2 regions of the Arthrobacter sp. Soil_C_60 genome follow, and region 2 is predicted to be linked to the other one. Evidence: riboswitches for the same ligand, from Rfam matches in the RefSeq annotation. Region 2 holds a riboswitch; the other holds the start of a gene.

What was found. A riboswitch is a leader RNA that binds a small molecule or an ion and turns the genes downstream of it on or off. The one in region 2 is predicted to bind glycine.
Region 1: it holds a riboswitch for glycine, as region 2 does, so the genes downstream of both, glyA (serine hydroxymethyltransferase) here and gcvP (aminomethyl-transferring glycine dehydrogenase) in region 2, are expected to answer to the same signal.

What each region holds. Positions count from the first base shown of each region.
Region 1 is NZ_JBDGKM010000003.1:428,004-443,825, reverse strand. Features, by position in the region: gene AC3A4M_RS08880 (MBL fold metallo-hydrolase) at 1-302, opposite strand, end outside; gene AC3A4M_RS08875 (cupin domain-containing protein) at 509-994, shown strand; gene AC3A4M_RS08870 (alpha/beta hydrolase family protein) at 1,064-1,837, shown strand; gene AC3A4M_RS08865 (PaaX family transcriptional regulator) at 1,801-2,658, opposite strand; gene AC3A4M_RS08860 (FAD-dependent oxidoreductase) at 2,816-3,313, shown strand; gene AC3A4M_RS08855 (HepT-like ribonuclease domain-containing protein) at 3,323-3,652, opposite strand; gene AC3A4M_RS08850 (nucleotidyltransferase family protein) at 3,652-4,167, opposite strand; gene AC3A4M_RS08845 (NADPH-dependent FMN reductase) at 4,367-4,969, shown strand; partial or broken gene AC3A4M_RS08840 (FAD-binding oxidoreductase) at 5,014-6,379, opposite strand; gene AC3A4M_RS08835 (polysaccharide deacetylase family protein) at 6,495-7,295, shown strand; gene curA (NADPH-dependent curcumin/dihydrocurcumin reductase) at 7,330-8,364, opposite strand; gene AC3A4M_RS08825 (nucleoside deaminase) at 8,459-8,971, opposite strand; gene AC3A4M_RS08820 (DUF6221 family protein) at 9,026-9,310, shown strand; gene AC3A4M_RS08815 (amino acid permease) at 9,401-10,861, opposite strand; gene glyA (serine hydroxymethyltransferase) at 11,005-12,336, opposite strand; glycine riboswitch at 12,484-12,581, opposite strand; gene AC3A4M_RS08805 (hypothetical protein) at 12,743-13,645, opposite strand; gene treS (maltose alpha-D-glucosyltransferase) at 13,766-15,822, opposite strand, start outside.
Region 2 is NZ_JBDGKM010000009.1:118,711-134,532, forward strand. Features, by position in the region: gene gcvP (aminomethyl-transferring glycine dehydrogenase) at 1-2,003, opposite strand, end outside; glycine riboswitch at 2,054-2,160, opposite strand; glycine riboswitch at 2,161-2,260, opposite strand; gene AC3A4M_RS17340 (mycothiol transferase) at 2,352-2,873, opposite strand; gene AC3A4M_RS17345 (MFS transporter) at 2,924-4,186, opposite strand; gene AC3A4M_RS17350 (protealysin inhibitor emfourin) at 4,284-4,625, opposite strand; gene AC3A4M_RS17355 (M4 family metallopeptidase) at 4,622-5,686, opposite strand; gene AC3A4M_RS17360 (transporter substrate-binding domain-containing protein) at 5,825-6,646, shown strand; gene AC3A4M_RS17365 (MFS transporter) at 6,673-8,661, shown strand; gene AC3A4M_RS17370 (GntR family transcriptional regulator) at 8,692-9,378, opposite strand; gene AC3A4M_RS17375 (hypothetical protein) at 9,547-9,798, shown strand; gene AC3A4M_RS17380 (LacI family DNA-binding transcriptional regulator) at 9,795-10,859, opposite strand; gene AC3A4M_RS17385 (glycogen debranching N-terminal domain-containing protein) at 11,110-12,996, shown strand; gene AC3A4M_RS17390 (baeRF2 domain-containing protein) at 13,099-14,229, opposite strand; gene AC3A4M_RS17395 (hypothetical protein) at 14,229-14,468, opposite strand; gene AC3A4M_RS17400 (LLM class flavin-dependent oxidoreductase) at 14,726-15,748, opposite strand.

The sequences.
Region 1 (15,822 bases), on a different contig from region 2:
CCGGGGCCAAAGACTTCGATTGGGCGGCTGAACGACTCGCCCGGCACCTGCCATCCTGTCACTAAGAACGAACCTAGATCGTAGATATGGTCTGAATGGTGGTGGGTGAGGAATATCCCCCTCAGGTCCGACCACGCACAACTGGAACGATAATTGCGTATGCTGCCCATGCCGCAGTCGATGACGTAAGCCGCGTCGTCTACCTTGACGACAGTGCTGGTGCCGGCGCGGCTGCCCGAGACAATGGGACCACCTCCGGTTCCCAAAGTGTGGACGGTCATTCCTCGTACTGACTTGCTCATATTTGCCCCTCGTTTCCTCGATGTCGGGCGGTGCCACAGCTGGTCGAAGGAGTGCTGTGGCTTGGCGGATGCTTTGACGTCGGAACTAGCCGACAAGAGCGTGACTCAAATCATATGTAGCGTTTTTTGCGATCGCAATAGCTATTGCATATTGATTTTTCGTCTGCCATGCTGGCGGCACCTCATATTCGACGAAAGGACCGATTGTGGAACTGCAGCAAGACCAGGAAATTATTCTCGGTGACCTGCCCAAGGGCATCACCCTGGCCAGCGAGGCCATGGGAAATAAGACGTGGAACGTACTCGGCCACACATACCTCGCCAAGGTCGAAAGCTCATCAAGCTTCGCGTGGCTGTCTCTCGATCCCTCGGGCACCGGAGTTCCCCCGCATGTCCATCCCACGCAGGATGAGCACATTTTCATCATGGAAGGCGTCTACACGCTATACCTCGACGGAGGGTGGACCACGGCGGGTCCCGGCGACACCGTTCGTATGCCGATGGGCCTGCCCCATGCTTACTACAACAAGGGCGAAACTCCCGGGAAGTCGCTATTCTGGGTCAGTCCGGCCGGCAAGCTGTCCGAGCTCTTCGACGAACTGCATGACCTAACAGATCCGGAAGAAGTAGTCCGCCGTTCCGCCCTCCACGACGTGAACTTCCTGCCGCCGGGCTCAGTTCCCGGTGCTTGATAGCCGAACAGTGTGCTGGCGCAGGGAGTCTCATTCTCCCGGCGCCAGCCCTACGATAAGGAATCTTGCATGTCATCAGGACTTGTTGCTCCTGCGTTGCAGCTGGCGTACGGGCCCCACAATCAACAGACCGTTGAGTGCTGGGATCCTGCCGGTGACGCGCCTCCCCAGGGTGTAGCCGTTCTCGTCCACGGCGGCTATTGGCGTGCGGCGTTCGACGCTTCGCTCATGGCTCCCCTGGCCCTTAACCTGACGCAGAGCGGTTGGGCCGTCGCCAATGTCGAGTACCGCCGGCACGGCAACGGGGGCGGCTGGCCGACGACTGGGGATGATGTCAGGGCTGCCGTTGCTGCCGTCGCCGCCACATCTTGGCGCGAACAATGTGAGGGGCCGGTAATCGGCGTCGGCCATTCTGTCGGCGGGCAATTGGCGTTGCTGGCGGCGGATTTGCTGGACGCAGTCGTCGCTCTGGCCCCGGTCACGGATGCCGCCCGCACTTACCGCGAACGGCTGGGCGAAGATGCCGCAGCAGAATTCTTCGGCGTTTCCCCGCAAGAGGACCCGGCTGTCTACGAATCGGCGTCGCCGCTCAGCCGGCTCCCACTATCAGCTCCGACACTCGTAGTGCACGGAGCCACGGACCAGCGGGTTCCCGTGGGCCACTCGATGGACTTCGTCGCGCGCGCCCAGGAGGCCGGAAGCCACATCGATTTTGAATCTCCGTACGATTTGGACCATTTGGCCGCGATCGACCCCTCCACCCGGTCATGGCGCTCCGTACGCGACTGGATGGCGCACGTCGGTTCTCAGTTTCCTCGCGTACGGACCAGCTCTCTGGCGTAAGCCGCTGCCGGTTCTTCAAGAATTCCGTGCAGTGTCAGGAACGCCTTCTTGGCGCGCGGTGCTTTCCAACCTTCCGGCAGGTATTCCAGAGGAAGGTTCGGATCCTGGTACGGAAACTTCCGCCACATCGTCAGCATGGGAACGTATGTGTGGAAGGCATCCAACCGGTCCTCGATAGAGAACCCTGCGGCGAGACTCACACGGCGCTGCCATTCTTGGACGAGACCCTCATATCGGTCGATGAACTCTGAATACTCCTGATCCAGCGTCTGCAGGTCCCACCATTGTGAAACGTGCTGCCGAATGTCTCCGCCCTTAAGATAGTCACCGGAGAAGTATTCGGTGTAGCCATCCAGCTTCCGGGACGCCAACCGCTCCATTGCCTGCTCCAGCCCAGTGCTTGGCGCGATCGCTACTCCCGCAGCGACAAATCCGAATCCCAGACTGGTCAGTTCGGCCCGCAGTTCATAGCGCCGGTTGCGTTCCGCCTCAGGAACCGAAAAGACCACAAGCGCCCAGGGATCGCCCGGTTTGGAGCGCTCCGGCGCGAAGATCCGCTGATCGTAGGCGTTAAAGATGTCTAGGATATCCCTGGACAGCGCATATCGAGCTACGCCGTCCTCTTTCTGGCTGAGCAGGATGCCCTTGGACTTGAGCCTGGATACTGTAGACCGGGCTGCCTGCTGGTCAATTCCCAATGCGGCGAGCATAGCAATCAAGGTGGAGACACGCAGCGAACCGCCGGCACCTTCAGCATAAAGCCCGTACAACGTCACAATGAGCTGCTGGTGTTGCATGCGTTGGGTGCGGGGCGGCGCCATGGAGAATCTGCTCTATTCACTGTCGATCGGGGACGTACCCATCCTATGAGTACTGCAGGCAAGGTCCCATGCATCTCCCATAGGCTCAGCGCGGATGTCACAAATCAGGACCCGCCGGCGCCCTATGTGTACATCGCCAACAGCAAGGGAGAGAGCGGTGTCTGCATATCAGCGAGTAGTCATTCTCGGAGCCGGTTATGCGGGGGTCACGGCGGCCAATCGCCTGGCCGGCAGTAAGAGCCGAGCCGGCAAGGCGCAGGTGACCGCGGTCAATCCGTACGCGGAGTTTATTGAACGGATCCGGCTGCTGGAGGTGGCTGCCGGAAGCCGGGAGTCGGCAGCAGTGCCGATGGCTTCTTTGCTGAACCCGGCCGCCGCCGTCGTTGTTGGAACAGCAACGCGGATCGATCCGCACGCCCGGCTGGTGCAGTTCGCGGATGGCCGCGAACCGCTGGCATACGATCTGCTGGTTTATGCCGTGGGCAGCGCCGCCACTCACTATGCCTACCGCCGGACCGACCATTACGGCGAAGTCATTGCCTCCCTCTCCACTCCGTGCCTTGAGCGCCCGGAAGAGCACCAGATGGTCCGCTCCGAGCTGGACCCTGAGTTCGGCCTGAGCAGCCAGTACTACACGGACGACGACGGCACGTAGCCCGGTTGTCTATTCCTCCACGTGGAGCCGCAACTCGGGAAAACTCACCGAAACGGTGACCCACAGTGCCTGCTCGTCCACACGATCGTAATGGTGCACCACGAAGTCCCGGTTTCTGGCCGCCTGACGCCAAAGGGGATGGGCGAATCTTGCCTCATCAGCTGCGATGAGCCTTTTCGCTAAGTCTCCAACACGGTTGCATAATGCTTCAAAGGCAAGACGCAGCGCAAGATCTGTATCGTAGGCCGCGCGCCCTCGCGCTACCAGTTCAGCCGCCTGGTCAAGGTTCACGGCCAGATCAGACAGCCACCGTTCCGTCCGGTCCTGGTTCGGGAGCATTACAGTTCCAAAGCTTCAGAAAGGATGTTTTCGTCGCGGACGGGATCCAGCCCTCGCCGCGAGATGACATCGACCGGATGGCCCAGCAGCTCCTCCATGTCCTCGGCGAACTGTGCCAGATCAAAAAGGCTCGCCTCAGGATTGGGCATGACGAGGAGGTCCACATCGCTGTCAGCTCGCTCCTCTCCACGAGCGACTGACCCGAATACCGCGACAGATTCGATACGGCTAATGTTCGCGAGCTTCTTGACCAGCCTCGTCCGCTGTCTCAAGAAGTCGAGGACTCCCAAGGATGCGGTTGCTTGACCAACGCACAGGCTACGGTACTGGCGGATCGGTACGATCGCGGCATCGGCCTTCCGATGTGAACCCACTAAAACGGGTTCAGCCTCGGGATCAAGTCGAAAATGCTTCAGCACTGTTGGGAGTCTCATTCGGGCCTCGGCAACAGTCAGAACTTCCGAAGCCGCCATGTCATCCGGTGTCCCGGCTGCATCTCTGGTTGCATTCGCCATAGCTCAAGAATAGAAGTTGCGGCGAAAGGTGTACATAAATTTGTACATCCACATCGCGTGGCTCTTGCACCAAAAGCTATGGACGATACACACGCGGTGTGTTGGACTGAGGCTGGCGCTCCGCTTTGCCGCCGCGCCGGGATTGTCCATCAGCCGCAACAGGCCGGCTCCGGCCGGCCGCCGTGGAAGGAATGTACTTATGCCCACCTACCAGATCGGTTATTTCGTCGGGAGCCTGGCCAGCGGCTCCATCAACCGCACTCTCTCGAAGGCTCTGATCAAGCTCGCTCCGAAGGACCTGGAATTCAACGAGATTCCCATCAAGGACCTGCCCCTTTACAGCTCGGATTACGACGCCGATTTCCCCGCCGAAGGCCGGGCACTGAAGGAAGCGGTTGAAGCCGCAGACGGAATCCTGTTCATCTCGCCCGAATACAACCGGTCCATCCCCGGTGCGTTGAAGAACGCGATCGACTGGGGCTCGCGTCCGTGGGGAACCAACTCCTTCGCCCGCAAGCCCACCGGCATCATCGGCGCTTCACCGGGCGGCATCGGCACGGCCGTCATGCAGTCAAGCATGCGGAGCGTGCTGAGCTTCCTCGACGCCCCGCAGCTCAACACCCCCGAGGCCTACATCAGTTTCAAGCCGGAAGCATACGGCGACGACGGCGAGGTCAAGGACGAGTCCACGCAGAAATTCCTGCGGCACTACATGGACGAGTACTGCGCCTTCGTCCAGCGTGTCCTCGATGCCAACGCGGCCGGACACATCGGTGACGAGGACGCCGCTTCGCGCAAGTAATGACGTCCAGCCCGCCGTCCCGCCGCGCCTTCGAATCGATTTACTTAGATCGCCTTGCCGGGGTTGAGGATGCCCTGCGGGTCCAGCGCACGACGGATGGCGTGCTGGACCTCAAGCGAGACATCGCCGAGTTCGTCCCGGAGCCAGTCGCGCTTGAGCAGGCCCACGCCGTGCTCGCCGGTCAGTGTTCCGCCCAGGCTTTGGGCCAGCCGGAACATTTCGCCCAGTGCCGCTTTCGGCGGCCCTTCAGTCACTGATTCATGCGGATCCACCACGATAATGGGGTGCAGGTTGCCGTCCGCGGCGTGGGCAATTGTAAAGATGCGCACCCCGGTCCGCCGAGAGATGTCCGCCAGCCCAATGACTGCTTCGGCCAACCGGCCCCGCGGTACACCGATGTCCCCGATGGATACCCGGCCCATCTTTTCGAGCGAAGGAATGGCTTCGCGCCTGGCCGTCAGGAGCGCCTCTGCCTCCGCCGAATCGGCCGCGCGCTCCAGTTCGGCGGCGAAGGGCTCGACGGCGTTGACCAGCACGTCCATCTCGAGGTGGGCGCCGAAGCCGTCCCAGCAGGAAAGCACCGCCGCGGCTGCGGTAGTTGGTTCCCAGCGCGGCGTCGATGGCGGCGAGGGTCGGGCCGTCCACTAGTTCCAGCACCGAAGGCTGGAGCCGCGCGGCGATCACCGCCGAAGCTGCCGCGGCTGCGGCGGCAACGTCGGGGAAGAAGGCGGCCACGGTCGCCGTCGCTATTGGTAGTGGACGCAAGCGGAGCGTCGCTTCAACGACCACGCCGAGAGTGCCCTCCGATCCGATCATCAGTGCGTTCAGGTCGTAGCCGGTGACGCCCTTGATAGTGTCGCGGCCCGTGCGCAGTTCGCGCCCGTCGGCCAGCACCACGCGCAGCCCGAGCACCGATTCGCGGGTCACGCCGTACTTAGCGCAGCGCATGCCGCCCGCGTTGGTGGCGATATTGCCGCCGATCGAACAGATTGCTGTACTGGCCGGGTCCGGCGCGTAGAACAGCCCGTGTTCGGCCACGGCCGTGTTGAGATGAGCGTTCAAGACGCCGGGTTCGACGACGGCGATCTGCTCGACCGGATCGACGCTGAGGATGCGGTTCATCCGCGAGAGATCCAGCACCACCTCCCCCGCGGACGCTGAGGATGCACCCGCCAAACCCGTTCCGGCACCCCGCGGCACCAGCGGAACCTTGTGCGCGGCCGCCAGTTCCACCGCCTGCACAACGTCCGCCACCGATTCGGCAAACACCACCCCGTCCGGCAAGGACGGCGGGACAAAGCCCGAGCGGTCCGTGTTGGCCGCGGCCCTGTCCCCATAGTCCACAGATGCCCTGTGGGCAGCATCCAGGACGGCGGCTGACGCCCCCAGGACCTCGGGAGAAACATCCATTCCCACGAAAACTCCTTCGTTTCCTCCGGCAAGTGATGCCGATCATACTGCATTGACCGCTGACGGGATTTTGCTCGGTTCAAAGTGTTGACCCGGACCGCACCCAGGCGGATACTTGCCTGATCCGGCTGGTCATTGGGGAACGCTGGCCCGGCGTTATGTGCCGCCGGTGGAAAGCGGGTGCGCCATGCAACGCCGCCATCGAATCGCCGCATTGCTGTCCATCGTGGCCTTGAGCCTCGCCGGGCAGATCCTCCCCGGCGCGGCGAACGCCGCTCCGGCATACAACATGCGCAATGGGCCGAATTACACCGAACGGGTGGTGCTGACGTTTGATGATTGCCCACGGACGTTGTCGGCCTACAGATCAGTGCTCAACTACGCGCGACGGGAGAACATCGGGCTGGTGCTGGCACCATCAGGCGATTGCATAACCAGTTTTAGGCGCGAGTACGGAACCGATATTGTGTCGCTGGCCAGGCGCCACGGCCAATACGTCATCAATCACAGCATTAGCCACAGGGATCTCCGGCAGTTCGACTGTGCCGGAGCGGCTGCCGAGCTGCGGGCCCCGGGGGTTGTCACCAACTTTGGCCGGCCGCCGCACGGCGGGCTCAACGAGGCCGTCCTCTGCGGCTACCGCAAAGTCGGCATGCTGCCCTGGCTCTGGACCGGCAGCACCAGGGACTGGACCGGCCTGTCCAGGAGCGAGGTGGTCGATTCCGTCGTCGCCCTTGGCCGAAAGGGCGGCACAATCCTCATGCACATGCAATGGCGGGGCTTCCATCCTAGGGCGCTGGACCGGATGAAGGAGGGATTGGAAGATAAGGGACTCCGAGTTTGCCGGGCCTATGGAGGCGCAACCGGGCGCATCACCACCAGCCCGGCGCTCCTACCGCTACGGTTACCTTGCTGATCGGGCCGAAATCGCTAAGACCAGCAGGGCGTCCTCAGACCCGGATCAGGAGCTTGCCGAAGTTGCGCCCCTCGAGCAGCCCGGCGAAGGCCGACGGCGCGTTCTCCAACCCGTCGACAATGTCCTCGCGGTACTTCATCCTGCCGTCCGCGACCAGCTCAGCCATGTCCCGCTGGAAGTTGTCCCAGTGCTTCGCCCGGAATTCCGTCTGGATGAAACCGCGCACGGTCAGGCTCTGGTTCAGGACGGTGCGCATGAAACCGGGTAGCCGGTCCGGCCCCTCCGGAGCGCCGGTCGCGTTGTACTGCGCAACCATTCCGCACACCGGCATCCGCCCGTACAGGTTCAGCAGCGGCAGCACGGCCTGGAGCACCTTGCCGCCCACATTCTCCCAGTAGACGTCGGTCCCGTCGGGGCAGGCAGCCTTCAGCTCGTCCGCGAAAGAATCCGAGCGGTGGTCCACGGCGGCGTCGAACCCCAGCTCATCAAGCAGGTAGGCGCACTTCTCCGGCCCGCCGGCGATGCCAACCGCACGCGCTCCCGCGGCACGGGCCAACTGCCCGACGGCGGAGCCTACCGGTCCGGCTGCCGCCGCGACCACAAGGGTCTCCCCTGCCCGGATGCGTCCGATTTCCGCCATGCCGGAATAGGCGGTGAAGCCCGGCATCCCCAGCACGCCCAGCGCGGTCGATTCCGGCTGCCCGTTGTCGCTGACCGGACGCGAGTATTTACCAGGAACGACGGCGGCGCTCTGCCAACCGCCGTACGTCGCCACCAGCTGGCCCGGCTTAAAGTCGGGGTCGCGGCTCTCGACGACCTCGGCAACCGTCTCGGCCGGAAGGACGTCGCCCAACGGCGTCGGCGTGGCATAGGACTTCGCCGCGCTCATCCGCCCGCGCATGTAGGGGTCCAGCGAGATGTACCGGTTGCGCACCAGTAACTGCCCGTCGGCGAGCGCGGGAAGCTCTGCGGTTTCCGTCCGGAAAGTCTGATCCGTCGGTACACCATGCGGCCGCTCGGCCAGCACGATTCGGGTGGTGTTCGTCGTGGAGTTCGCAGAAGTAGCCATCAGTTCAGGCTAGGCGGAAGCCGGCGGACTGTCACCACGGCCGATAACGCCCCCACCGCCGCTGCATCTCCTGCCGGCCGGAATGCATCCCCAGTCAGTCGTCAGATTCCGCGTCTGCTGATGCACCTTGCGGGAAGTGGAACTTCCGGTGCAGTGCCTGGACGTCGTCGGCCAGCTCCGTTGCCGGGCCGTCGACCTCCACTCCGGGTGCGACGGCTTGGACGGGCAATGGGTTGACCGGTCCCGGCGCCACATCCCACTCCTTCAGCCAGTTGCCAAGCTGCTCGGAGGAAGCGGCGTAGACAATCCGCCCCAGCCGGACCCAGGCGTGCGCGGCCGAGCACATCGGGCAGTGCTCGCCGGAGGTGTAGACGGTGGCCGCTGCGCGTTCCATGGGGCTCAGGTTGCCGGCGGCCCAGCGCGCAATCTCGAACTCCGGGTGCCGCGTCTGGTCGCCGTCCTTGACCCGGTTGCGATCCTCAAAAAGCACGTGGCCCCCGGCGTCGACGAGAACCGAGCCGAAGGGTTCGTCGCCGTCCTCGAGTGCTTCGCGTGCCAGGTCGACGCATCGACGCAGGTGTTCAAGATCGGTCTCGGTGATAGCCATGGTCTCGATTATGGCCCATGGCCTTTTGCCTATGGAATGGTCCAAGATGGCCACATGGGTGATCTTATCGATTTCCTGCTCGCGAGGATCCAGCAGGACGAGGCTCGGATACGGGCGCTGATGACAGACGTCGGCATGGTGGGACAAACGGTCCTGCGGCACCACCTCGCACAGAATCTGGCCGAGTGCGATGCCAAGCGGCGGATGATCGCCCATGTGAGGGACGTTGACTGGGACCACGAACCGGCCAGCGACTACGACTATATGCTGGCCTTTCTGCAGCACATGGCGCTTCCCTATCAAACCCACACCGGCTACCAGTCCGCCTGGCGGCTCTAGAGAACCGGAACGGCGGCCGGGCAGGTGGATTCACCATGCCCGACCGCCGTCCGATAGCCGCTTTCCGCCGTCGTCGGTTTCCCGCCGTCGTTAGCCGGAAACTGAGGCGGTTTCCTTCGCCTCGGCGTGGTCTGCGATGACGCCTGCCTTGAACGTTTCGTAGCGGGCTGCGTGGAGCGGGTTGCGGCGCAGGATCGCCCACGCTGCGCCCAGAACTGCGAACCAGATGGGCGTAATCAGCAGGGCCAGCAACGTATCCGGTTGTGTGGTCAGCGCCCACAGCACGAAGCCGAAGAATGCGAAGACCACCCACACCATCACCGGGCCGCCGGGCATCTTGAATTTGGAAGCCTGGTGCAGGCCGGGCCGGCGCTTGCGGAAGGCCAGGTAGCTGGCCAGGATGATGGACCAGACGAACATGAAGCATACGGCGGAAACCGTCGTCACCATGCCAAAGGCCTTGCCGACGTCGTCGCCTGCGTAGAGCAGGGCCACGGACGCGAACAGCAGCACGCAGGTCAGGAACAGCGCGTTGCGCGGCACCTTCTGCAACGACAGCTTGCTGAAGATTGACGGAGCATCTCCGTCCTGCGCGAGGCCAAATACCATGCGCGAAGTTGAGTAGATGCCGGAGTTGGCACTCGACATGGCGGAGGTCAGGACCACCAGGTTGATCACGGTCGCTGCCATGCCCAGCCCGGCCAGCGAGAACATTCCGATGAAGGGGCTGTGTCCGGCCTCGAACTGGGTCCAGGGAGTGACTGCCATGAGGATGATGAGTGCGCCTACGTAGAAGAGCAGGATGCGGATCGGAATCGAGTTGATGGCCTTGGGGAGGTTCTTCTCGGGATCTTTGGTCTCGGCAGCGGTGGTGCCCACCAGTTCAATGCCTACGAAGGCGAACACGGCGATCTGGAAGCCGGCCACGAAGCCCATGAACTCGTTGGGGAAGAAGCCGCCGTGGATCCACAGGTTTTCGACAGTGGCCGGGCCGGCCTCGGACTTGAAGCCCGAAAGGATCATGAACAGACCGGTAAGGATCAGTGCCACGATGGCGACGATCTTAATCAGCGCGAACCAGAACTCCGTCTCGCCGAAGGCCTTGACCGTAACCAGGTTCAGCACCAGCAGGATGCCGATGGTGACCACGCCCGGAATCCACAGCGGAATGCCCGGAACCAGTTCGTTGGCGTAGCCTGCGATGGCGATGACGTCGGCAATGCCGGTCACGACCCAGCAGAACCAGTAGGTCCAGCCGGTAAAGAATCCGGCCCAGGGGCCCAGCAGGTCACCCGCAAAATCGCTGAAGGACTTGTAATGCAGATTGGACAGCAGCAGCTCGCCCATCGCCCGCATCACGAAGAACAGCATGAAGCCGATGATCATGTAGACGAAGATGACGGAGGGTCCGGCCGCGGAGATGGTTTTCCCCGAGCCCATGAAGAGCCCCGTGCCGATGGCACCGCCGATCGCGATCAGCTGGATGTGGCGGTTGCTCAGCTGTCTTTCCAGATGGGGTGCCCCGGATGACTGCACTGTTGCATCTTTCATTTACTACTCCTTCAGAGCGAGGATATTTCGCATGGCTGCATGGCCCTGGGTGTGGGTTGCATGCAGGTTCAGACGGCCGGTCGCTTCCCCATGTCGGCGACCGGCCCCTGGGCAGGGGCCCCGCGGTCCCTGCCCAGTCCCGGTTAGGCGCCGGCTGTTGCCAGCGGTGCCACGTTCGGGTACAGCGGGTGCGCGGCGGCCAAGGCCTCCACACGGTGGCGCAGATCGGCGAGGCTTGCCTCGTCCTCAGCGATCAGCGCCTCAGCAATGATGTCAGCTACCTCGATGAAGGCTGCTTCGCCGAAGCCGCGGGTAGCCAGCGCGGGCGTTCCGATCCGCAGGCCGGAGGTGACCATCGGCGGGCGCGGGTCGAAGGGAACAGCGTTGCGGTTGACGGTGATGTCGATGGCCGCGAGGCGGTCCTCGGCTTCCTGGCCGTTCAGTTCGCAGTTGCGCAGGTCGACCAGCACCAGGTGCACGTCGGTGCCGCCGGAAACCACGGAAATCCCCTTGGCGGCGACATCGGGCTGCATCAGGCGTTCGGCCAGGATGCTTGCTCCGGCCAGCACGCGCTCCTGGCGTTCCTTGAACTCCGGCGATGCCGCGATCTTGAAGGCCACGGCCTTGCCGGCGATGACGTGCTCCAGCGGCCCGCCCTGCTGGCCCGGGAAGACTGCCGAGTTGATCTTCTTGGCGACGTCGGCGTCGTTGGTCAGGATGATGCCGCCGCGCGGGCCGGCCAGCGTCTTGTGCGTGGTGGAAGTGACAACGTGGGCGTGCGGCACCGGGCTGGGGTGCAGTCCGGCGGCCACCAGGCCGGCGAAGTGCGCCATATCCACCATGAGGTAGGCACCGACGGCGTCGGCGATCCGGCGGAATTCGGCGAAGTCCAGCTGGCGGGCGTAGGCGGACCAGCCGGCCACGATCAGCTGCGGCTTGTGCTCGTGGGCCAGGCGCTCCACTTCCACCATGTCGATCCGGTGGTCATCTTCGCGGACCTGGTACGGAACCACGTTGTACAGCTTGCCGGAGAAGTTGATCCGCATGCCATGGGTCAGGTGGCCGCCGTGGGCCAGGTTCAGCCCCATGATTGTGTCGCCGGGCTTGATCAGCGCGTGCATGACCGATGCGTTGGCCTGGGCACCGGAGTGCGGCTGGACGTTGGCGTAGGCCGCCCCGAACAGGTCCTTCACGCGGTCGATGGCCAGCTGCTCGATGACGTCGACGTGCTCGCAGCCGCCGTAGTAACGCCGGCCCGGGTAGCCTTCGGCGTACTTGTTGGTCAGCACGGAGCCCTGCGCCTGCATGACTGCGGCGGCGGTGTGGTTCTCCGAGGCGATCATTTCCAGGCCGTCACGCTGGCGGGTGAGTTCGTCGTCGATCTTGGCGGCGACCTCGGGGTCCAGCTCGGACAGCTGGCTATTCAGGCTCGGGGACACGACCTGCTGGAAAGTGGATGGTGACTGGATCGTCATAAGGAACTCCATATTTCAGGCAGCGCACAACACGCCACGATGATTCGGGTTCCTCCCCGCTCTGTCTGGGACCTGAGAGTTTCCGCCGCCCGTGGGGGCCGCTTGCACCGTCGGTGAGCCGGTTGCCCGGCTGCTTTCCAGAGTTGCCTAGCCGCGGCGGTACGTGGGCCTGAGAGATTCCTGGGGAGGAGTTGCTCCTACGGCGCCTGACGAACGTACCGGCAGGACTCTCCCGCCGCAGATCAAAAGCGTTGGGCCACAGCTTCGTGACCCGCCTCACACAGGTTAGCGGCAGGGCAGGAGCTAACGCAACATCATTTCTTAACTGCCTAGTCAGCGGCGGATCCGCTGCAGGCAACGTGCGACGCCGGCACTCACCTGAGTGCCGGCGCCGCCTGGGCAAGCCCTATTGCCCGGTGCCCGTCTGGTCGCCTTCGGTCACGCCGCCGTCCACCGGTGCCGGATCGACGGCGCCGCCGTCAGGGGCGGTTTCCTGCTGGCCCGTGTCCTGCTGGCCGGCGCCCGGGTCGGTGACGACCTCCGGCTCCGCCACTTCGCCGGTTTCGGAGCCTGGCGCCGGAACGGGTTCAGGCACGGTCTCCACCGGCGCAGTACCGTCGTTCTGGCCGGTGGCAGGATCCTCGACTCCCGTCGATCCGTCCGTACCGCCGGAAGTGCCGTCGGTGGTCCCGGTCTGGCCGGCGCCGTCGTCGACCTGCCCGGGCTCAGCATCGCCGGGCTCCGTGGTTTCGCTGCCATCCTCGGCCGGGGCCGCGGTGCCTGTCAGGACGCGGCCCAGGGTGGTCTGCTGCTCGGCGGCCGGGGCGCTGCTGGTCGACGATGCCACCAGCGCCGAAATGGGCTTGCTGGTTCCCAGTTCGACCATCGTGATGCCGGCCATGGCAATCAGGAAGGAGGCTGCGCTGACCACTCCAATCTTGGCCCAGGTCCGGGGCGTGAACCGGCGTGCGGTGAGCTTCGCCTTGAAGTCCGCGACGGCGCTGGAGACACCGGCACGCTCGGTTCCGTCGTCGCTCGCCGGCAGGCCGCCGTTGCGCAGGCCGCGCAGCCGCGGCACGGGCAGGGTCTTCTTGGCCGCGACGGCGGCAGAACTCAGCGTCCTGGCGTAGATGGCTGCCGCTACCGTGGCGATGACCGAACCGAGGGCAGCGCCGATCAGCGTTCCCGCGACACCGAGGAAGGAACCCGCAAAGGCCGAGGTCACGGCGGCCAAGGCGGAGGCAATAGTTTGGGCACCGTTGAGGCCGAGGAGTTTCGGCTTATCTTCGGCGGAGGAGTCTTCAGCCATATTTCACACACACTTCAGGTAGGTAAAGTTACGGAAAGGTAACGCCGGCTCCTCCGATCCGGTTCCCTGCCTACCGCGTTTCTATGTGAGATGCTGGTCACATCCGGTGCGCGTTGACCATCACCCCAGATCAGGGCGTGACAGCGTCCTCCGCGCCTGCGCCGCAGCTTCAGTACCAGCCGTGCCCGCGTCCTCGTCCTGGCCCGCTTCCACCTCAGCCGCAACCTCTGCGGCCGGCTCCTCTTCTTCGGGCAGGGTCACCAGCAGCGCGGTTCCCTGGTACGGCTCCAGCTGGATGTAGAAGCTGTGCAGGTCATCCACGCTCCCCACTTCTTCGCCGCTGAACAGATCGGTCACCAAGGCCCCGGTTTCCAACTGCTCGGAGCGCACCGTGCCGGCCATCTCCTGGTCCGAGAAGTTCAGGACGGTGACTTCGCAATCGCCCGATTCAAGCTGGTGCACCATGACCAGCATGCCCCGGTGCGAGACGTCCGGAACATCGAGCAGCGCACTCTTCGCGATGCCGTACTGCTCCCGGACGGCCAGGATTTTGGCCAGCTGCCGGGCAAACGATGACTCGTCCGCGAGCTGGTCCGGCAACGTCCCGTACAGGCTGACAGCCCTGGGCATGCCGGAGGTCGGGGCCTGCCCGGTATGGTTGACGCCCATCAGGTCATGGGCGCCCCGGTTGATCCAGCGGGTGTCGCCGCGGGACAGCAGCGGAGCTACCTGCGACCGGTCCAGGGTCAGCATGCCGCACAGGTCCCATCCGGAGAGCGCGAAGACGCCCGGCTGCAGCGCGTTGTACATGGCCAGCAGCAGGTGCACCTTGCGGACCTCGATGGTCTGCTCCGGCGTGATGGTGCTCAGGTCCTTGATGCCCAGCACCGCCGTGATCACGCTCGCCGTCGTACAGGCAATGCCGTTGGCCGTAAAGACCAAGTTATAGGGAGCGGCTTCCCCGGTGATGCCGTCCCGCAAGGTCTGCTGCACCTTATGGGCCAGTTCGGCGCCGGTCATTTCCTCGCCGTCGAGCTCATAGATATCGTCTTTATGCTTGGTGGTGAAGTGCACGAGTTCATAGGTCAGCTCGTCATGGTTCTGCAGCGCGTGGACCAGGGAGGCCTGGTCCACACCGATCTCCATGGCCAGGCGCAGGGTCAGCCGGAGGAATTCGGTATCGGCGGTGACCAGGGCGTGGTGGTAGCCGGGGCGGGTGACAAAGTCGTAGGACAGGTCGGGGCCGTTGGCGGACGTGGACTTGATGTCGTCGATGCTCAGGTTCAGTTCCTGGAACGTGAAGCCGCCGACCTTGCGGACCATGCTGCCGATGATCTGGTTCGCGGCCTCGGAAATCGGATGGCCCTCCGACCAGCCCGGCGTTTCCTCGGCACTCTTCTCCACGCCCAGGAAACCGTTGGCGTCCAGCCGCAGGGCGCCGGTACCCAGGTCCACCAGCGAGTGCAGGGCGTCGCCCATCACCAGGCGCATGCCGGAGAAGGTGGGATCCAGCCAGTTGATCGACGGCTGACCCGCCTTGAAGTAGTGCAGGTACACCCACCGCCGCATTTGGCCGGTGGTATCCAAAACCGGGCCGGTGGCGCTCCAGTTGGTCTCCTTGACCCCGGGCTCGTAGAAAATGACCCGCTGCAGCTCGCCGATGATGTAGCCGGCCTTCTGGAGGGCGCGTTCGGTTTCGGCGTCGATGTTGACCGCGTCTTCGCCGTCGGGCACGTCCGGCAGCAGGTGCCAGTCCGACTCGGGGATGTCGATCATGTGGTAAATGCCCGGGTAGTCCCGGAAGTTCATCTCGGCCAGCCGGAAATCCGCACCCTTGCCGGTGTGCCCGGGCACGATGTCATCCACAATCGTTCCGCCGTGGTCATTGGCGACCTGGCACATCTCGCGGAACTCGTCCTCGGTGCCGAACATCGGATCAATCGCCATGCTGATCCGGTCGAAGTGACCGTCCACACTCGGCGTCTGCTCCCAGCCCGAGAGCCCGCCGGCGAGTTTCACCGGCCCGGTATGGATGGCGCTGATTCCGATCTGCTCGAACGCCTCCCACAAGCCGGGGTCCCCCAATGCTCCGAGGAAGGACTGCCCGGGCTTGGTCATGAAGGACAGCGGGTAGGCGGTGAACCACACCGAGGCCCGCTCCACCGCGGCCCGCGGGT
Region 2 (15,822 bases):
TGGACAGCGTCGCAGACCTGGCGGACATCGGCGTCGTACACCCCGTGCGTGGACGGGTAGGTGATCATGATGGCGGACAGGCTGTCCTTGTGCTGCTCGATCTTGGCGTTCAGATCGGCGTGGTCGATGGTGCCGTCCTGGGCGGTAGCCACAACGACAACCTTCATGCCTGCGAGCACGGCCGAGGCGGCGTTGGTGCCGTGGGCCGATGCAGGAATCAGGCAGACGTTGCGCTGCTCATCGCCGCGGGACAGGTGGTAGCGGCGGATGGCCAGCAGGCCGGCGTACTCACCCTGGGATCCGGCGTTCGGCTGGATGGAGACGCCCGCGTAACCGGTGATGGCCGACAGTCGCGCTTCCAGATCCTCGATCAGTTCGCGCCAGCCCTTCGTCTGGTGCGCCGGAGCGAAGGGATGGATGGAGGCGAACTCCGGCCAGGTCATGGATTCCATCTCGGCCGTGGCGTTGAGCTTCATGGTGCAGGAGCCCAGCGGGATCATGGTCCGGTCCAGGGCCAGGTCGCGGTCCGAGAGCCGGCGCAGGTAGCGCAGCATCTGGGTTTCGGAGCGGTGGCTGTGGAAGACGGGGTGCTGCATGTAGGAAGAGGTGCGCTGCATGCCCTGCTCCAGGCCGAAGCCTTCCGGTGTAGCCGACAGGCCCGCCGCGATGTCCTCGGCTGCACCGTCCACGCCGAATGCCTCGGCCACAGCAGACAGGTGCTCCGCCGTCGTCGATTCGCCGGTGGAGATGCCCACGTGATCGGCATCGATGACGCGCAGGTTAATGCCCTTGGCCTCGGCGGCCTTGATGACGTCGGCAGCCTTGCCCGGGACCTTGACCGTCAGCGTGTCGAAGAAGTGCTCGCTGGCCAGTTCCAGTCCGGCGCCCTTGAGGACGGAGGCGAGGGCACGCGCCTGGTTGTTGGCGTGCTGCGCAATGGCCTTCAGGCCTTCCGGTCCGTGGTAAACCCCATACATGCCGGCGACGATGGCCAGCAGTGCCTGCGCGGTGCAGATGTTGGACGTGGCCTTCTCGCGGCGGATGTGCTGTTCGCGCGTCTGCAGTGCCAGGCGGTAGGCAGGCATGCCGGCGTTGTCCTTGGAGACTCCGACGAGGCGGCCGGGCAGCTGGCGCTCCACGCCCTTGTGCACAGCCATGTAGGCGGCGTGCGGTCCGCCGAAGAACAGCGGAACACCGAAACGCTGGGTATTTCCGACGGCGATATCCGCGCCCTGCTCGCCGGGAGGCGTGATCAGGGTCAGAGCCAGCAGATCCGCGGCCACGGTGACCATGGCTCCGCGTTCCTTCGCATCCGCGATCACCTTGCTGTGGTCGGCCACATGGCCGGACACGCCCGGCTGCTGCAGCACAATGCCGGAGATCTCGCCCTCGGGAAGACCAACGGAGAGGTCGGCCACCTCGATCTCGAAGTCCAGCGCTTCGGCGCGGCCCTTGACGATGGCGATGGTCTGCGGCAGCAGGTCTGCGTCCAGTACGGTCTTGCCGTCGGCATGCTTCTTGTTGGCACGGCGCATCAGCAGCACGGCTTCAGCCACGGCGGTAGCTTCGTCCAGCAGGGAGGCGTTGGCGATTTCCAAACCGGTCAGGTCGGAAACCATGGTCTGGAAGTTCAGCAGCGCCTCGAGCCGGCCCTGGGAGATTTCCGGCTGGTAGGGCGTGTAGGCCGTGTACCAGGCCGGGGATTCCACCACATTGCGGCGGATCACCGGCGGCGTGATGGTGTCGTAGTAGCCCTGCCCGATCATCTGCACGGCAGTGATGTTCTTGGCGGCGAGGGCGCGCAGATCTGCGAGGACCTCGGCTTCGCTGCGGGCAGCCGGCAACTCAAGCGGCGCGCTCTGGCGGATGTCCGCCGGAACGGCCGTGTCGACCAGGTCTTCGAGGCTGGTGTAGCCAAGCTGCTTGAGCATGGTCTCGGCGTCGCTGTTGCGCGGGCCGATGTGGCGCTCGGCAAATGTCGCAATGGTGGGTTGAACCGTCATGAAGGAACTCCAGTTATTGGCTGGCACGGTTGTACCAGATGGATCGGGTTCCTCCCCGCTCTGTATTGGACCTGAGAGATTCCGCGGAAACCTTTCCAAGTTCCGCTTGCACCGTCGGTGAGCCGCGCCGTCATGGTCGACTACTTTCCAGAGTTGCCTGTCTGCGGCGGTACAGGGGCCTGAGAGATTCCTGGGGAGGTATTGCTCCTACGGCGCCCGCTGACATTCATCCAGCAGGACTCTCCCGCCGCAATTCGAAGGCAAATATGCAGTTATGACACTTTTGAAGTGCGTTCTATCTTCTTGAATGGTAGCCGGTGAGGGCGAACACAAACAAGGCGGCCGGCATTAGCCGCGCGCTTCGCGGTGCTGGACCAGTCCTTTAACGTAGGCGGCCTGCCCGGCGTGTTCCAAACAGTCATCAATGACGCTGACAAGGCGGACTCCGAGGGTAACGTGCGGGTCCCAGCGTGTATCCACAATCCGGTCCAGCTCGTCTTCGGTCAGCGAGCCGATGAACTCGAGGCTTTGGCGATGCACGGCGTCGAAATACTCGGCCAGCAGGCTTCCGGATTCAACCGTGACGGCGCTGACCTGGTCGGAGGTGTGGCCGTAGCCGGTTTCATGTGTGTCCAGCGGAAGATCGAACAGTTCTGACCAACCGCCTGAGGTCCAGCGCTGCTCCACACCCGCGACATCGGCAATGTGATCGTCCTGGACCCGGGTCAAATGCCAGATCAGCCAGGCGATCGAGTTGCCGTTTCCTCCGGGCCGTTCGGCCAGCTGGTTCGGGTCCAGTCCATCAAGCACTTCGTGGACCCGTTCCTGGATCCGGCCGAAAGCGTCTGCCAGCAGATCGTTGAACTTCATCTTCGCTCCTCGTAGATCCGGGATTGGCGGCAACGAACCCAGCCTATGCCTTACGCCCCCGGATGGTCCTCCAGATAGCGCGGTTTGCTGACAATGAAAGCACCGACGACGAGGACGACGAGCGATACGGCGAGCAGGCCGAACGATGTTGCCCATGTACCAGTGATGTCTTTCAGCAGCCCGAAAGTCAGCGGCCCAAGGCAGGCGACCGAATAGCCGATGCCTTGCGCGAAACCGGAAAGCGCACCCGAACCGGCGGTAGTCCGGGTCCGCAGGTTGACCAGCAGCAAGGCCATGGCGAATGTTCCCTGTCCCAGTCCGGCCAACGTGATCCAGAGGATCGTGCCCGATGAGGGTGACAGCAGCAGGCCCGCATAGCCGCCGGCGTAGCAGAGCACGAACAGGGCTGCTAGTGGGAAGGGATTGCGCATTCTGGCCGCCAAGTAGGGAACCAGCAGGCTGGTCGGCAGGCCAAGGATGGCGTAATAGGAAAGCATGGTGCCGCCCTGGGCCGCGTCCATTCCCGCGTCGAGCAGCAGCGGAGGCAGCCAGGTGAACATCGAGAAGGTGTTGGTGGACGTTCCGGCAAACACCATGGCCAGCCCCCACGCGACAGGAGAGGACCAGACACGGACCTTCGCGTGGGGCTTTGCTGCCGACCGGTTTTGAACGGCTTCGGCCCGCCGCGTTGCCCGCTCCCCCAGTAAGGTGGCTATCCATGGCACCAACGCCGCCATACTCACACCGGCCCAGATGCCGATCGACCAGCGCCAGCCGGACGTGTTGGCTAGCGGCACCGCCATCAGCGGGCTGAAAGCGGTACTCACCGCCAGCAGGGTCACGTACAGGGAAGTCACCAGGCCGATACGGTCCGGGAAGTACCGCTTGACCAGCGGTGGCATGACGATGTTGCCCAGCCCGTAACCCACCATGGTCACGGCGGAGAAGCCCAGGAACAGCGGCACGTCGGAGGCCAGCGCCCGTCCGATCTGGCCTGACGCGGCCAGCACCAGCGAACCGAGCAGGACCGCGGGTATGCCCAGTTTTCTGATCAGTGCCGGCGTCGTGAATCCTGCCACGGCGAAGGCAGCGGTCGGGAGCATGCCGAGAACGCCGATGGATGCAGGACCAAACGGCAGATCGTTGGAGATCTCCGCCAGCACGGGTGAAACACCCGAGACCGCGAGACGTAGGCTCAGAGCCATGATCAGGATGCCGGCGAGGACGATCAGGCGGGGGAGAAGTCCAGGAACGGACGCGGTGTCCTTCGCTACAGGCTGATCCGTGATCTGGGGTTGGTTTGTTCTAGGCACTCTGATTTCCGTTTGCAGGCAGGCTGTGGCCGGCGGATGTGCCGGCTTCTTCACCATAGCTGTCGCGGCGGCTGCCGCCGTCCCCACCTGAAGTCGATTAAGGCTCTCCGGAATTCTCGTCCCGGTAAAAACCTTCCGGGCCCTGGGGCCGGCGTTCCGCGCGACGGCCCTCTTCCTGCCGGGCACTTTCCAAGGTGCGATCCACCAGTTGCCGCCAGGGGCCGGTTACGTCTTGCTCCGGGAGGGAGGCCTCACGTTCGCCGGCGCTGATCCAGTACATATAGCGGTCCGGCTGGTTCTGCGTCTGCGGGACATCGTCCCAAGGGCAGGATTCAATAATGGGCAGCCACTCGTCACGCAGTTCGGGCTGACCCACTTCAACTGCCCAGCGCCTCGTTAGACCCGCGAATCCGCCGGTGCGCTTGACGCTGATCCTCATCCCAAGACGCCCACCTCAGTCCAGGCCGCCGTTACGGCCTTGAGTTCCTCTGAGTCCTTACCGTAGCGGCTTTCCGCCGCACTTTCAGTAGCTGCCGCGAAACCTGCAAAGTCCGTATCCGCCACGACTTCCGTACCGGTGATCGTGTCGTACCAAATCAGGCCGGCTCGTTCCCAGGCGTTCCCGCCCAGGATCGAGGCCAGCCGGTAGAAGGCATGGTTGGGAATGCCTGAGTTCAGGTGCACTCCCCCGTTGTCGTCCGTGGTGTCGATGTAGTCCGCCATGGTGGCAGGCTGCGGATCCTTGCCGAGCACGTCGTCGTCGTAAGCAGTGCCCGGCGCCTTCAGCGAGCGCAGGCCGTCGCCGCTGACTTGGTCGGTGAACAGGCCTTCGCCGATCAGCCAGCTAGCGTGGTCCGCACTGTGCCCGAGCTTGTACTGCTCCACCAAGGCAGCGAAGACGTCCGAAATCGACTCGTTCAGTGCGCCGGGCTGGCCCTGGTAGACCAGGTTGGTGGTGTGTTGCGTGATGCCGTGGGTCAGCTCATGCCCGATGACGGACAGCGATTTGGTGAAGCGCTGGAAGACCCGCCCGTCGCCGTCGCCGAAAACCATCCGCGTGCCGTTCCAGAACGCGTTGTCATAGTCCTCGCCATAGTGGACGGTGGCGCGCAGGATTCCGCCCCGGCCATCGAGTGCATTGCGTTGGTAGGCGTCAGCGAAAAGCTCGAAGGTGGACCCCAGCCCGTCGTAGGCTTCGTTGACCGCGACGTCTTCAACCGGGCCGACTCCCTCGCTGCGCACGCGGATACCGGGCAGCCGTTCCATGTTCTGGGCGTCATTGATCTGCCGGGTGGGATTCAGCCCTGTGGCCCGGATGCGTTGCGACGGCAGGAGGGTGGGCAGGGCCGGCATCTGCGCACGTTTGACGTTACGGTTCCGGCGCATGGCTGCATCCCGGGCCAGGGCACGCTGGGCAGCTTCCGCTACAGGCAGCAGGGACCGGTCATCCAACCGGGCGAGCCGTCGGAGCAGGTATGGCGGAACAATAGAACAGAACATGTGGACCTCCTTGCGTTCACCCAAGCCTATGGTCCGGGTGTGACAACCTGTGGCAGCCACGGCATACGGGTATTCGTGCTCCATGACCCCCGCTACGCTGGCAGTATTTAGCCGAAACGATTAAGCGCGAGGGAACCGATGAAATCGAGCAAAATTGCCGCAACTTCTTTCCTGGCCCTGGTGGCCTTGACCGGTTGCACGACCGCGGGCCCGTCCGGCGATGGCAGTTCCGCTTCGGCCTCGCAGTCGGACGAACCATCACGTTTGGAGACCGTTGCAGACAGCGGCGTGCTCAAAGTGTGCACCACAGGGGACTATCGACCGTTCACGTATCTGGATCCAGGGACGGGGGAATACACCGGGATCGACATCGATATGGTTGAGGACTTGGCCCAGCGACTGGAAGTGGAAGTTGAGTTCGTCCCGACCACCTGGGCAACCTTGATGCCGGACTTTCTGGGCAAATGCGATATCGGCGTTGGCGGCATTTCCATCTCCTTGGAACGGGCTGCCCAGGCGTTCTACACTGAGCCGACTCTGGACGAAGGGAAGACGCCGATCACGCTGTGCGAAAACGTTGAGAAGTACGACACTGTGGAGGAGATCAACCAGCCTGGTGTCCGTTCGATCACACCAATCGGCGGGACCAACGAGAAGTTCGCCGACGAACATTACCCCGATGGCGAGATCATCCGCTACGAAGACAACAACACCATTTTTGACGAAATCATCGCTGGCCGCGCGGACGTCATGACAACGGACGCATCGGAAACAATGTGGGTGGCGAACGAGCATCCGGAGCTCTGCGCCGTCCATCCTGAGGATCCATTCAACTTCTCGCAGAAGGCCTACCTACTTCCGCAGGGTGACGTCGAATTTCGCGAATACGTGGACCAGTGGCTGAACATGGCCAAGAACGACGGCACCTACGATGCAGCCAAGGCCCCCTGGTTCGGCTAGAGCTACCCGCCGGATACGCTAAGGAAATGCCTGAGTCTGCCGCCGCGCGCAAAAGAATGCCAACTTGGGCGATCATCGCCGTCCTGTGCCTGTCCGGAACAACGGTCTCGCTCCAGCAGACAATGGTCATCCCGCTGCTGCCGGAGTTCGCGCAACTGCTCAACGTCTCCATCGACGATGTGTCCTGGCTGGTCACCGCCACTTTGCTGACCTCTGCCGTCGCGACACCCATCGTCGCCAGGCTAGCGGATATGTTCGGCAAGCGGCTGATGATGCTGGTCTGCATCATCCTGATGACAGCCGGATCCGTGGTGGCCGCGCTCGGCGGGGACTTCGCCACCATAGTTGTCGGCCGTGCCCTGCAGGGATTCTCCTCTGCGTTGATCCCGGTAGGCATCAGCATCATGCGCGACGAGCTCCCGCGGGAAAAGGTTGGCAGCGCGATTGCGCTCATGAGCGCCACGCTGGGCATCGGCGGTGCCCTCGGCCTGCCCTTGGGCGGAACCCTTTACCAGCAGGCCGGTTGGGAATCAGTGTTCTGGCTTTCCGCCGTCGTTGGTGTGGCCATTCTCGCCGCGGTCTACCTGGTGGTCTCGGAATCCGAGGTGCGGACCCGCGGCCGGTTCGATTTCCTCGGCGCCATCATGCTCTCCATCGCGCTGACCTCGCTTCTGCTGGCCATCTCCAAGGGTGGCACCTGGGGCTGGGGCGACGAACTGACCATAGCGCTGTTCATCCTGACGATTGTGATCCTGGCGGCCTGGATTCCGTATTCGCTGAAGGTCAGCCAGCCGTTGGTCGACCTGCGCACTTCGTCCCGGCGGCCGGTGTTGTTGACCAACATTGCCTCCGTCCTGGTGGGCTTTGCCCTGTTCGCGAACATGCTGCTGAGCACCCAGCAACTGCAGCTGCCCGCTTCGGTGCCGCACGGGTTCGGGCTCGACCCCGTCACGGCAGGCCTGGCGATGGTTCCGTCCGGACTGGCCATGGTCGCCTTCTCCCCCGTATCCGGCGCCATGATCAACCGCTTCGGTGGCAAAACCACGCTGATTGCCGGTTCGGCGATCATGGCCGTGGGGTACGTGGGCCGTGTCTTCGTCAGCGACTCGGTGGCCGCGATCATTATTGGCTCCACCGTTGTCAGCGTCGGCTCCGCGGTGGCCTATGCCGCGATGCCGAGCCTGATCATGGCCAATGTGCCGATCACCGAGACGGCCTCCGCCAATGGCCTCAACGCGCTGCTGCGTGCCATTGGCACCTCGACCTCGAGCGCCGCCGTCGCAGCCGTCCTGGCGTCGGTTACGGTCAGCGTCAACGGGGGCGAGCTGCCTGCCATGGAGGCTTTCCAGGACGTGTTCTGGATTGCGGCCGTGGCCTCGCTCGTGGCCTGTGCCGTGGTGTGGTTCGTGCCCAGGTACGAGGCGGTGCCTGCGGCCGAAGGCGTTCCGGTCGAGACCGCCGCCCTCGCCGTCACCCAGGCCGGCAACAGCGCGGAAACCGTGGTGCACGGGCGCGTGCTGCACACCGACGACCAGCCCATTCCGCACGCCGTCGTCACGGTCATGAAGACCTCCGGCGAGCCCGTGGACTGGAGCAGGGCAGCGAACGACGGCGGGTTCTCCCTTGCGCTGCCAGGGCCCGGCGAGTATCTGGTTGTTGCCAATGCGGACGGCTGGGTTCCCACTTCCAAGGTGGTCAGGTTCACCGGTACCGAACGGGATGAGCAGATCCGGCTGACGCAGCGGCTGACCATCACGGGCTGGGTGCTTCGGGGCGGGGCCGCGCTGCCCGGCGCACTGGTCGCGCTCAGCGCACACACGGGCGAGTACATCGCCTCCACCAAAACCAACGACGCCGGCCGCTACGAACTGCGGCTTCCGCCCACGGGAAGATACGTGGTCACCGTTGTCGAACCCGACACGCAGTACACCCAGTCCCGGAAGCTGGTGATGACGGCCGAGTCCTCCGTGGTGAATTTCGATCTGGTCGGCAAGGCTAGGGAAACCACGCTCTAGCCGGAAGTTGTTTCGCCCTAGCTTGCCGGCCTACATGTCCCCGGTCCGCAGCTCCTCTGTCAAAATCCAGAAGACCTGCCGCAACCGCTGGACGGCCGCGTCAGGTTCCTGCCGGCGCAGCAGCGCAACTGCCTCCTTCCACCCGTCCGTCCAGATGTAATAAAGTTCCTCCCGCTGGTAGAGGAACAGCCGGCCCAGGGAACGGGCCAGCACATGCTCATTCACGGCGCGCAGCTCATCGTGGTCGGCGGCATCAAGGATTATTTCGATCAATCCCCTCAGCGTGGTGTGGGCGGCCAGCATGTCGCCGGTTTGGAGCGCGCCTTCCAGGTGCTCGGCGGCTGCCGCCATGGCCTCGACATCATCCTCGCCCAGCCGCGCAGCCGAGCGTTCGAAGACCGCAACCAGGACAACCCCGAGAACATCCAGCAGCTGGACCGCATGGAGCTCGTTGAGCACGGCCACCCGGCGCCGTTTGTTCGGCAGGCTTTCGATCAGGCCCTCTGTGATCAGCTCCGTCACCGCTTCCCGGACCGGCGTAATACTCACTCCCAGCCGCTCGGCCAGCTCGGCATCCTTAACCGGGGCTCCCGGCGGAAGCTCGCCGGCCAGGATTTCGTCTCGCAGTTGCCGGGAGATTGCCGCCCGTCGCGTCGCGGGAACGTCACTACCCATGATGGCCTCCTCGTCATCGCCGGCTGCCAGTGAAAACGTCACATATGGGTAATATGGCACATTTGTTGGCATCAATGCATTCTTCATCCTAACCTTATGAGACCTGCATCACAGCGTCGTGGGGCAGGGTCAAACTTCATTTCAGATGGGTGTTCGGCCCGGGGCGGGGTTGGATGGACTTTTGCCCCTGATGCTCCGGACGGGACCAGCATGAACAAAAAATACTCGGCGTCGGCCGAAGCCAATAGCCGACACCCCCAGGACTGGGGCCGCGCGATGGCTGCGGCCATGACGGATCTGGTGGAACAACGCCGCGAAGACGGCGGGCGGGTGGACCACGAGGACCTGTATGGCGAAGACCTGCATTTAGTAATAGGCGCCGTCCGCGGTGGCGTCGAAATCACGCTTACCTGGCAGCCCGAAGGCGAGCCGGAGGACGACGGCCGCCGCTACAACGGCTAGCTGTCCGGCGGCCGCCGTCCAATCCTGCCAAGCGCATGGGGCGTCCGCACCACCAGGGCGGGCTTGAGCACCTGGTGCTGCTGCGGCCCCTCGTCCGCCGGCCGGCCTGCCAGCACATGGGACAGTACCGCGATGATGCGCCGGGCCGCATCGGCAACAGGCGGGGCCACACTGCTCAGGCCCACGGCCGCAGCAACCGGAGTGTCATCAAAACCGACGACGGCGGGTTCCTGCTCCGGCGGCAACACCGCCCGCAGCTGGGCGAAGGCACCCAAAGCCAGCGAATCGCTGGCACAGACCAGCGCCGTGACTCCCTTCGCCAGCAAGCCGTCAACCGCCGAGGCTCCGGCCGCTACGTCGTCGTCCGTTGCCGCGCTCAGCTCGTGAAGGCTTCCGCCGATGCCGACTGCTTCCATGGCGCGGTGCCAGCCGGCCCGCCGGTCGTCCCCCAGGCCTTCGTCCGGCCGCCAGCCCAGGAAGCCGATCCGCCGGTGGCCCTGCTCGAGCAGGAACCCGGTGGCACTCTCGGTGCCGGCAGCGCCGTCAATATCCACCCAAGGATGGGCCGACGCAAACGGATCCTCCGTGCGGCTCCAAGGCCGGCCGAAGGCGGCGAAGGGAACGTCATGCTCCTGCAGCCAGGCTGTCCGCGGATCCCCGGCATGGGTGCCAGTCAGCACAAAGCCATCCAGGTCCGCCACGTGCAGCAGCTCGTCGATGTGGCGGATTTCTTCCTCGTCATCGCGCGCGCTGTACAGGGTCAGTCGGTAGCCCGTGTCCTGGGCGGCTTCCGTCAGCGCGTGGAGAAAGCGGTCTTGCACCGCGCCGTTGATGCCGTCGGTAACAGGCGTCAGCCGCAGGCCCAGATCCATCGACCGGCGCGTGCGCAGCTGGCGGGCAGCCGCACTGGGACGGTATCCGCTCTCCCGGACGGCCTTGAGGACCCGTTCACGGGTGGCCGGCTTCACCCGCTGCGGTGCGTTGAGCACGTTGGACACTGTCTGGCGGGAGACCCCGATGGACTCGGCAAGACTGACCAGAGTGGGTTTCTTCTGTGTCATCGGGTCCCTTTTCTGCGGACTTCCGCGCTGGCTAACGCCGGTGTCCGTGCTGGCCGCTACGTAACCACCGAAGACGGGGTGTTGCATCGGACGGGGTATCTGCCAAGATGTAAACACCACAGTATGAACGTTCAAATGAGGTGTCAATGACCGACGGGGACTGAACGGCAGTTCCCTGAAGGAGCCCTCCCTCCACCTCAGCACCACCGGCACGAGGCCGGCAAATACACGCTAAACCCAAGGAGCAGCCATGGCTTTCCAGCAGCCCTACCTGCACGATCTCACCGGCGTTTTCACCGCGCCTATCCAGGTCTGGAGCGACCACCACGGCCAGATCCGCGGCGAGGGTGCCCAGGGTGCCTACTGCGGGGACGACAGGGTTCTGGCGCGGGCCGTCCTCACTGTCAATGGCCACGAGCCCGAATGGGTCTCCACCCAGGTGAACTCCACCGAACATGTGGACTTCATCCATTTCATCCGGGTTCCCGCCAACGTCGCCGACCCCCTGGTGTCCATCATCCGAGGCCGCTCGGTTGATACCGGACAGCTGGCCGAGACCCTGACGTTCAAGTCCGTACTGGACGAACCGGTGACGCTGGACGTGAAGATGGAACTGGTCGCCGATGCCCTGCCGATGGACCAGATCAAAGCAGGCCTGGCCTTGGCCGCAGGATCCGTGGCGCCGGAAGACCGCCGCTGGCGCTGGCGGGGCCAGGACACCAGCGCGGAGCTGACCGCGGAGGGGGCCGAGCTGGCCTTCATGGGTAGCCAGGTTGTGCTCAGATGGCGTATCACACTCCAGCCGGGAGATGCCCTCGAGCTTGGCTGGTCGCTGGCCGTGTCCGACAAAGGCGCGCCGATGATTGCCGCCGGCGGTCAGCCGCTGCGGACTCCGTCCGTTGCAGGCGACCCGCGACTCATGCGGCTGATGACGCGCTCGATCAGCGACCTCAACAGTCTGCGGATCGCGGACCGGGAGCGTCCGGCACACGCGTTCCTTGCCGCGGGCGCGCCGTGGCACCTGACCATGTTCGGCCGGGACGCCCTGATGGCCGCCCGCATGCTGTTGCCCATCGATGCCACAACCGCCGCGGGAACGCTGCGGGCTTTGGCGGGACGGCAGGGTACTGATGTGGTGCCGGAAACGGGTGAGGAACCGGGCAAGATCCTGCGCGAAGTCCGCCGCAGCACCTTCGTCATGGGTCCCGGTGGGACGGTTATCGCGGTGCCCCCGGTCCAGTACGGCAACATCGACGCCACGCCGCTGTGGATCATCCTGCTCCATGATGCCTGGCATTCGGGGATGCCGGAGGCCGAGGTCAAGGCACTGCTGCCGCACCTCGAGGACGCCCTCGGCTGGATGCAGCACTATGGCGATTCCGACGGCGATGGTTTCCTTGAGTACGCCGGTGCTCCCGGCAGCGAGCTGGCGGACCAGGGCTGGAAAGATACCGCTGGCTCGATCCGCTGGCATGACGGCACACCGGCGGCAGGGCCGGTCGCGCTGGCTGAGGTGCAGGGTTATGCGCATGAAGCCGCTACCGTTGGGGCCGAGATGCTGGACCACTTCGGCCGGCCGGGCTCGGGCGAATGGCGGGCCTTTGCCTCCGATCTCGCGGATCGTTTCCGGGAGAAGTTCTGGTGCACCGACGACGCCGGCCCCTATCCCGCGATCGCCCTCGACGCTGACAAGAAACCAGTGGACTCCATCGCTTCCAACATGGGTCACTTGCTCGGTACCGGCCTGCTGAACGCGGAGGAAAAGGCCGCCGTCGTGACCCGGTTAATGGATCCTTCGATGTTCTCCGGCTACGGCATCCGGACCCTGTCCACCACCAATGGCGGCTACTGGCCCACCCGGTACCACGCCGGCTCCGTATGGACCCACGACAGCGCCTGGACTCTGCTGGGCATGCTCAAAGACGGTTTCGAAGACGAGGCGGCAAGACTCGCCGGCGGCATGCTGGACGCGGCCGAAGGTTTTGACTGGCGCCTGCCGGAACTGTTTTCCGGCGATCCGGCCGACCGGAGGTGGCCGCCCGTGCCGTACCCGGCGGCGTGCCGTCCGCAGGCCTGGGCCGCGGCATCAGCGGTGCCGATCGCACAGGCCCTGCGCGGCTTCAACGTCCTTGGCTAGCCGGCTGACGGGCGCGTGCAACGTTTCGTTGCCCTGCCGCGCAGTCCACGCTGAGGTGCCGGCGGACTTTGCCGCCGGCACCTCAGTTTATGGATAGGTTATTCAGGATGCGCTGGGACCGGTAGGCCAGCGCAGCAGCGCGGCCACCTTGGTTCCTTCCGACAACACACCGGACGGCACGAGGGAAACCTTCGCGTCCGTCAGGGCTGCGGCCCGCACCATGGCTGCCGGCGCCGAAATGGTTCCGAGCACCTGGCCGTCCAGCGCGTTGGCCTTCTCCGTGGCGATCCACGGTTCCTTGTCCAGGGCCAACGCTTCATGGTCTCCGAGCGCGGCGTCCTCAAGGATCAGCCGTTCCACCTGGGCCTGTTGCAGTGCCGTCACCACATTGCCGTAGCCGGTTGTGGACTCCGGGTTGTCCTGGCCCTGCTGCATTTCCAACCGGCTCAGAATTTCCTGCTGCTGCTGTGCCCAGACCTCTGCCACCAGCCGGGAGACTTCCTCCTGGAAAACTTTCTGGTCTGCGCCGCCGGTGCGGGTATGCGACTCCACCGTTGCTTCGATGGACCGGCTCGCTTCGGAGAGCTGGTTGACTACGAGTTCGCGTGCCCGGATGTCGCCGGCGACGACAAGCAGCCGGGGCCGGCAGGTACTGACAACGCGGTCAATGGCACCGGCGATCTCGTCCGCGTTCTTGCGCCAGATCTCTTCCGTCCGGTGCTGGCGCCTGCCTTGCTCCCAACCGCCGGTCGGGACTTTCTTCAGGTTTTCCTTCGAACCTTCAACGGCATGTTCCTCGGCCACCCCGTTGCGGCGCGCATACTGCAGCCGGATCTCGCCGCCGTCACGTCCCACTTCGGCCACTATGTAGGGAAAGTCATCCCCGCGCTGCTTCATCAGCGGGACCAAATCCGGCACGCTGTCCACGGAAATCTTCTCCGGTCCGGCCAGCGGCCCGGGCAGGATCTCATTGACTTCAATGTTGCCGTCGCGGACCAGCACAAAGCGGCTGACCGGGGAGGGCACGCCCGTTGCCGGGGAAATCGCCTCCTCGACGGCCTTCAGGTCCTGCTTGGAAATGCCTTGGCCCGAGAGCACTTCGCGGACCCGGTCCGGCAGGACGTCCCCTGCCCTCAAGGTGTCCACGGTGCCGGTACTGGCGTCAACGTAAACGGTGGTCCACGGTCCGCTCTTTTTGAACAGTTCCGCGTAGGTATTGAGCTGCTCGGCCATTAGCGGTCTCCACCATCCTTTTCTGCCCTGTCAGCTTTGCCCTGCTGGGCATTCCTGATGGCTGAATCGTTCCGTATGGCATCGAGCACTTCGGGACTGTCCGTCTCGTCCGGGAAGGGTTCTGTCTCGCGGAATTCTTCTGCGTGTCCTGGTTTGCTGCCCTGGATCAGACTCTGGTCTTCATGTTTCATCTGGTCGTCCAGCTCGGAACCGTGTTTGTTACTGCCCCGCTCTACCATGGTGATCTCCTTCCCACGCGGCGTACCGCGCGCTGTATCGATCGGTAATCCTCACCGTAGCACCGGCTCCAACCCCGTGGAAGGGCCCGTCCCACAACCGTAGGACCGTAGGCAGAATCGGCAGAAAACGTCCGCGGCATGCCAAGATCCGGGCGGAAATGTGCTCCTGTAGAGGGACACGTCGGGGCCGCCAGCGGCTGCTCTGCGGCAGGACAACGACGGCGGCAAGTTGCGCCGTCGTTGGTTGGCCTGCGGTGTTAGGCGCCGCTGCCCCAGGCCTCGGCCAGCAGCCGGTAGGAGTTTTCGCGTACCTGCCGGTCGTAGGCGTAGGTGACGACCATCAGCTCATTGACGCCGGTGTCCTCGATGAGTTCGCGGAGCTCGGCGCTGACCGTTTCCGCGGTTCCGACCGCCCCCGCGGAAAGCCGCGCCTGCACCATTGCTGCTTCACGCGGATCCCAGTCCGCCATGGCGTCCGCCCGCGGCGGCTGGACCGGACGGCGTCCGCTGGTGATGATGTCCCGGACCACCTGCTGATGCGAGGAGAACTGGAACGCGGCTTCCTCGGCGGACTCCGCCACCAGCACGTTCACTCCGGCGATCACGTACGGCTGGTCGAGCTGGGCGGTTCCGGCGTCGGGATCGAAGTACTGCTTGTAGACGGCGATGGCCTCATGCAGCGATTCCGGCGCGAAGTGCGAAGCCGCGGCAAAGGGCAGGCCCAGCTGACCGGCGACGGCCGCCCCGGAGGTTGAGGAGCCCAGCACGCACATGGGCACCTGGGCGTCCCGGGCGGTGAGGGCGCGCACGGCCAGGCCTTCCTGCGAGCCGAAGAAGGCCTGCAGCTCTACGATTTCGCCGGCGAAGGCCTGGCCGGAAGAGTCGCCGCGGCGGAGCATGGCGGCGGTGCGCGGATCGGTCCCCGGCGCCCTGCCCAGTCCGAGGTCGATCCGGTCCGGATACATCCTCGCGAGGGTGCCGAACTGCTCGGCGACCACGAGCGGCGCGTGGTTAGGCAGCATAACGCCGCCGGAACCGACGCGGATGCGGGACGTGCGGGACGCGGCGAGGCTGATCAGCAGGGCGGTTGCGTTGCTGACTACGCCTTCATTGTTGTGGTGTTCGGCAAACCAGTAGCGCCGGTAGCCGGCGGCGTCGGCAACCTCGGCCAGCCGGGCGCTGGCCTCGATGGCCTCCGCCACGCTCTGGCCTTGGGAGACCGGGGCCAGGTCCAGCACGGAGAGAGGGACAGCGGAACGGAGGGCAAAGGCGTCAGTCACCCGGCCGATCTTACCGGCGGAACCAATCGGCCGGGTGCTGCCCGCCGCTGCTGTTACAGCGGATTACCGCGCTT